DNA from 2 places in the Gottfriedia sp. NPDC057948 genome. Region 2 is predicted to be linked to the other one. Evidence: predicted binding sites of a transcription regulator. Region 2 holds the regulator's gene; the other holds the start of a gene.
The links. The regulator NrdR, encoded in region 2, represses ribonucleotide reductase genes. The targets are predictions, from matches to a motif close to AACACNATATATNGTGTT.
Positions count from the first base shown of each region.

Region 1 (3,425 bases), on a different contig from region 2:
CTGCTGATTAGCATTACTTTTATACATCAAATATGGATAACCAGATTCTAACTGAATCGCAGCAATTTTTACTAAAAGATCACGTGCAGTTAAATCAAGTTTTTTCTTTTTAACTCGCTCATTATTTACTAACTCTTCATATCTTTCATCTATATCAAAATCATCTAAATGAATGCCATACTCTTTATACACTGTATAAGGTGCAAATACATAGAATGGTTCATTTTTTTCTGCTAATTCAAAGAATTTATTTGGAACAATTAAACCGATTGATAGTGATTGAATTCTACTTTTCTCATCGGCATTGATTTTTTTTGTATCAAGAAATTCAACTACGTCCCAGTGGAAAATATTTAAATAGGTTGCACCAGCACCTTTACGTTGTCCTAGCTGGTTAGCGTATGAAAATGAATCTTCTAATAGCTTCATAACAGGAACAACACCACTTGCAGCGTTATCAATTTCCTTAATTTGCTCTCCACGAGCTCTAAGTTTTGATAGATTTAATGCAACACCACCGCCGATTTTTGATAGTTGCATTGCCGTATTAATTTGAAATCCTATTGAATTTAAACTATCGTCCATTTCTAATAAGAAACATGACACCAATTCGCCTCTTCTACTTCTTCCAGCATTTAAGAAAGTTGGAGTAGCTGGCTGATAGTTTTGTTGAATCATCATTTTTGCTAATTTCAATGCTTTTTCAATATTGCCTCTTCCTAAATATAGTGCAACGATCGCAATTCGATCTTCATATCCTTCTAAATAATGCTTTCCATCATTAGTTTTTAATGCGTAATCCTTAAAGAATTTTGATGCGGCCATATATGATTGAAAAGTGAATCCTGCATTGTATACTAACTCATATAATTTTTCTATTTCATCAAAGGAGTAATCCAACTCAACATTATAATAGTAGTTTTCTTGAATCATATAGTTTAAGCGTTCTTTTAAAGAAGAAAACTGAATCTTTTTATCTTCAACTTCCTTTAGGAAACAAAGAAGCGCTTCTTTATCTTTTGCGAGATCAAAAAAACCATCTTTTTTAATCGTCAATTCATTATTCAGCTCAATATGTCTCAAGCTTTTCCACTCCCTCAATAAAATATTGTACATCTCGACTTGTCCCTGACAGTTCAAACTTTGATAACACTGGAACTTGATAGTCTGATGCTATTTTATCTGCACTTGCTGCAAAAGAATCTCCCCAGTTTTTATTACCACTTGCACTGACTGCTTTTAAATACTTCGAATTACTCTCCAAAAAAGTATTTACGTTTTCAGGTACGTTACCAAATCCTGTAGTATAGGTTACGAGAATATACGGTACTTCAATTTTTAGTCCATCTTTTATTTGGATTGACGGCATTCTAACTTTATTGACAAATCGCTTAACATTGCCAGTCATTGAACTGTAAACTATCACCATATTATCACCCTCGTTAATATGTAAGAATATTGAAAATACTTATATTATATACCTACATATTGTATTACCTTTTTAGAACAAACACAACATATAGGTACTGAATTTAGAAAATAAACATTTCGACAATATGTCTCGAAATAAAACAATATATGAAATTTAACAAATTATGGAGAAGAGTGCAATAAAGTGTAAAACGATTTTTTTGTCAAATGAGGTCATAACATTTTCACAAAAAAAGTACTCATTAACACCTTGCGAAATAAGAAAAAAAGCTAAAAAAACTTTTTTTTTTCGCAAACTTTTAATGAGTACACGATTAAAATAATATTATTATGACTTTAGATTTTAACAAAAACAGTTAACTTCTAGCTTCTTCCAAGTAAGTATAAATTGCATGGCCACCATGCTGAGCGATTCCTCGAAAGTGCTTAAAATCCTCTCGATTAACGATTATTTGTCTAAATGTTAAAAAATCATCTTTTGTAACGCTAATTTCTGAAATCTCACCTTTAACTAGCTGATCAATCAAATTGATAAATTCATTTTGTTCCATATAATCACCCTTTATTATTTTGATCGTTTTTTTGATGGCTACAAGAAATAAACTTCAATCCTAACATTAACAAAGAATGTACTTAATGGAAACTAAATCGTTACATCAAGAATTTTTTCTGTAACAGCTAAATTCATATTTTTATTATTTACTAAAATTACTTCAGTTTTTCCATCTTTTAAAACTAAAAATGCTTTAGGAATTACTTCTACTCCTGTTCCAATACTCGCAAACTCGTATGATGAATGAGCTTCGCCTAGCGCTAAAATCATCTCAAAAAATGGTACTAAAATAATGTTTTCAAAAAATAAAATCGGATCACCTATTAGCGTATTACTACTAACCAAATTTATAATTTCATTTGAAATTTCTACTTCAAACTCTTCAAACCATTCTTTCAACAAACTAACCTCCTGAAAGTGCTACAACCATTTTTGCCTTTCAAAAGGTTTTTAAACATAATTTCTTATGAAAAAAGACAAAATTGTAAAAAAATTTAAATTTTCTCTTTACCTTTAAACCGTTTTCATGCATTATAGAAGGTGTCAAATCAAAACTTTGTTAGGAGATACGCTCATGAAAATTGCAGAAGCAGGAAATATCATTGAGTTTAAACAGGGGTTGAAAGGTAGAGTACAAAAAGTTAATAAAAATTCTGTCATTGTTGACATATCCATAATGGAAAACTTCAGAGATTTAGAAATGGAACCGCTAACAGTCGTAAACCATAAAAATTATATAATACTAAGAACAGCTGAATAGTTTAAAAATAGTAGATTCTGCTTATATTCATATTTTAAAAGGTTCAAACTACATATATTTCGATTCTATTAAAATTTAATTAGAATTCTTTACCAAATCAGTCTCAGGTCCCGTGTATATCACGGGACTTTTTTTTATGATAACAAATAAAAATGTGATAAGTGATCTTCACGAAAAAAATCTGGTACCAATCACTCTTTAGTAAAGGAGATGGCTATTTTGTTTCTTTGTCCAATTCTTTAAACGATTTTACTTTATCATGTGGCTGTTGGTTCGACTTTCTTTCATTCCAAAATCGTTCCTTTTCTTTTTTTGATTTTGACATTTTCATACCTCCTAAAATTAATCAATTTTCTTGCCATCTTATCATTTCACAAAAAATGAAAATCTATGTTAATTATTTTTAGAAGGATTGAGCATGAAAATCGTATAAAATTTTAAGTTCTTTCTCTTGGATTTTAAAACGAGCATCCTAGAGCTGAAATGAACATATTCCTATTCAAAATTAAAAGTTGAAGAGCTTCCAAATATTGAATTTCCAGCAATCTCTGTTCAAGTTGTTTACCCTGGTACAGCACCAGATGATATAAATGAGCAGATTACAACAAAACTTGAAAATTCATTTAAATCAATCGAAGGAATTAAGACTCTTTCAAGTTCTTCATTCGAAAGCGTTTCTGT
Region 1 covers NZ_JBHVPN010000001.1:431,933-435,357, reverse strand. Annotated here, with positions in the region: partial or broken gene ACFVRR_RS01965 (ribonucleotide reductase N-terminal alpha domain-containing protein) at 1-1,083, opposite strand, end outside; gene nrdI (class Ib ribonucleoside-diphosphate reductase assembly flavoprotein NrdI) at 1,070-1,429, opposite strand; gene ACFVRR_RS01955 (hypothetical protein) at 1,788-1,982, opposite strand; gene ACFVRR_RS01950 (spore germination protein GerW family protein) at 2,075-2,383, opposite strand; gene ACFVRR_RS01945 (YkvS family protein) at 2,559-2,744, shown strand; gene ACFVRR_RS01940 (DUF6254 family protein) at 2,959-3,069, opposite strand; partial or broken gene ACFVRR_RS01935 (efflux RND transporter permease subunit) at 3,235-3,425, shown strand, end outside.
Region 1: nrdI (class Ib ribonucleoside-diphosphate reductase assembly flavoprotein NrdI) is a predicted target of NrdR. The motif match lies at 1,510-1,527, and genes of this name have one in related genera.

Region 2 (3,425 bases):
AATTAAAATATTGTACTTATAAAAAATTGTAAACGAATACAAAAGACTAACTAGTTTATCTGGTTAGTCTTTTTGAAGTTGTATAACACATTAATGAGAAATGTGAATTTATGACTATACTTAAATGTAATACGTGACTTAATATCTAATAATGAAGAACGTTGATTTCCATTACAAGAGTCGCACTTTACAATACATATTTAACCACATATAACCCCAAAAAAATATGTACCCTTGTTTCCTTGCTATACATGTATTTATCGCACTTTTAGACTTATTTTCTTCACAATTAATTCAGTAAATAACAAAAAAATAAAATTTATCTTGCAATTCAAATTTAAAAAAAGTATACTAACTTTCGTGAACTTCTAAAAGTATAACTAATTACTTAAAGGGTTAGGACCTCTTTGGACTAACTTTCCCCCGTGGTAGTTGATCATACTTTCGCAATAGAAGTCATGACAAATTATTTTAAGGGGGAAATGAATATGGATACTATGGGTCGTCACGTCATTTCAGAATTATGGGGTTGTAATACAGAAAAATTAAATGATATGAAATTTATTGAGGAAACTTTTGTTGATGCTGCGTTACGCTCTGGTGCAGAAGTTCGTGAAGTTGCTTTTCACAAGTTCGCTCCTCATGGCGTTAGTGGTGTCGTAATCATTTCAGAATCACACTTAACTATTCACAGTTTTCCTGAGCATGGTTATGCAAGTATCGATGTTTACACTTGCGGTGATAGAATTGATCCGAATGTAGCTGCAAACTTTATCGCTGAAGCTTTAGAAGCTGATACTCGCGAAAACGTTGAGTTACCAAGAGGAATGGGTCCCATTCAAGTTGATAATGTAAAAGTTGTAAATGGTAACTAAAAAGAATTGAGAGAGGTGAATTTTCATCTCTCTTTTTTGTTTTTGCTAAACTACCATACCCGAAAAATAGATTAGCTTAATGCTTCTTCAAGGTTAGCGGATTAGATTGTCTAAACAATCTAGCTTTTAATAGCCTTCTGGAGAATGAACTAGCTTTACATAGTGAAAAATATTTCCATTAACATAAAATAATGAAATTTCATTGGTCATGAAAAATAGGCTTTGTGACTTTTAAGAAATAAACTTTAGTTTATTTTGAATTTGTTATAGTATAGAGTTATAATAGTACGTTTAAACAATTAAGTGTTTGGAGTTGAACTATAACGATGAGATGTCCAACGTGTAACTTTAATGGGACAAGAGTACTTGATAGTAGACCAGTAGATGAAGGTCGTTCAATTAGAAGAAGACGTGAATGTGAAGAATGTCAGCATCGTTTTACAACTTTTGAGCGAGTTGAAGATAATCCTATTTTAGTTGTAAAAAAAGAGGGAGCTCGTGAGGAATTTAGTAAAGATAAGATGTTAAGGGGACTGATCAAAGCGTGTGAAAAACGCCCTGTCTCTTTATCTCAGCTAGAAGATATTATTCATAGCATTGAAAAAGAACTGAAAAATAGTGGCACATCAGAAGTTCCGAGTGAAGTTCTAGGTGAAATGGTCATGGAGCATTTATCTAAAGTAGATGAAGTTGCATACGTACGATTTGCGTCAGTTTATCGTCAATTTAAAGATATTAATGTATTCATTGATGAATTAAAAGATTTAATTAACAAAGAGCGAGGTAAAGACGAATAATACTTCGCTCTTTTGATACAAGAAAGGAATGTTTGAATGTCTATTGATAAGCAACACTGGATGGATGTTCTACCTGCGGATCCTTATACTGTAATGGCAGCTGGGTATTTACATAATTTTCATAGGCAAGTATTGACGATGTTGTATCAACCAATAATTGGTAGTCAAGCTTTAAGTTTATATATGACGCTTTGGAGTGAATGTGAACAAACGGACCTTAATCCTAATACGTTAACACATCATTCTTTAATGCTTGGAATGAAAAGTAATTTAAAATCAATTTATGAACAAAGATTAATCCTTGAAGGAATTGGCTTACTTAAAGTTTATGAAGGATTTGAAAATAGTACAAAAAAGCTTCTATATGAGCTTCAATCTCCGCTAGATCCTCATTCTTTTTTCGAAGACCCTATCCTAAATATCTTTCTGTTTAAAACAATTGGAAAAACACAATATCAACGAACTAAAACCTTTTTTAGTAGACAGGCATTTTCGAAAGAAGGGTTTCGTGAGATTTCACGTTCATTTGATTCGGTATTCCAAGCAATTACAGTTGAGCAATTAAATGAAATTCAGCAAAGTAATGATCTTTCTACGTCAAATGATCGTAGAATTTTACAAGACAATCAGCCAATTAAAATATCTGTCAAAATGGAAGAGTTTGACTATGCGTTATTTTTGGATGGACTTTCTGATTCTTTTGTTCCAAAAAGAGCATTTACTACAGAAGTAAAGGAAACGATTTTAAAACTTGCATTTTTATATGGAATAAATCCAATTCAAATGAAAACGATTGTTATGCGCTCATTAAATGAAGATAATAAAATCAATATTGAGACGCTTCGACTTGAAGCAAGAGACTGGTATCAATTCCAACATCATGAAGCTCTGCCTACGATTGTGGAAAAGGTTCAACCCATTCAGCATAGACAAATGGGCAATGAGGAACCATCAACTCAAGAAGAAAAATTAATTCATTGCTTCGAAACAATTTCTCCTCGCAGGTACCTAAAGGAGATATCGGGTGGAGCTGAACCAAGTGAAGCTGATTTGAAAATTATCGAAGAGATTATGATTGATCAAAAGCTTCTACCTGGAGTCGCAAATGTGTTAATTGACTATGTAATGATTCGTTTAGATAAAAAGCTTTCTAGAAATTACGTAATTAAGATAGCGAGTCATTGGGCGAGAAAAGGAGTAACAACCGTTAAACAGGCTATGGATCTTGCCCGTAAAGAGTTTGAAGAAACTAAACAGAGTGCAACTGCTGCTAAAACTCGCTCAAGTAATAGACGAAATAAATCAATTCGAACTGAGATTGTACCTGACTGGCTTCAATCGAGTGAGTCGAATGATTCACAGACTGCACCAGCAACAATCAATAACCAAAATGATTCTTCGATAGATGAAGAACGAAAACGATTAGAAAAAGAACTAGAAATGTTTAAAAATAAAAAGAAACGTTAAATGGGAGGACGCTAATGGAACCTATTCAAAACGCATTTAGTGCATTAATGAAAAATAAACAATTCCAAGACACATTTCAAAAAATGCGACAAGAAGTCCGTAGTCACCCAAAAATAATTTCATTTTTAGCTGAGCATAAAAATGAAATTACGGATCAAATGATTGATAGTAGCCTAGTTAAGCTATATGAGTATATTGGACAAAGTGTAAATTGTGAAGATTGCCCATCTTTTAATGAATGTAAAAATATGGTGCATGGTTATCATCCTCATTTGATGATTCAAGG
Region 2 covers NZ_JBHVPN010000007.1:133,561-136,985, reverse strand. Annotated here, with positions in the region: gene ACFVRR_RS13275 (glyceraldehyde-3-phosphate dehydrogenase) at 1-2, shown strand, start outside; gene speD (adenosylmethionine decarboxylase) at 489-875, shown strand; gene nrdR (transcriptional regulator NrdR) at 1,202-1,672, shown strand; gene ACFVRR_RS13260 (replication initiation and membrane attachment family protein) at 1,709-3,139, shown strand; gene dnaI (primosomal protein DnaI) at 3,154-3,425, shown strand, end outside.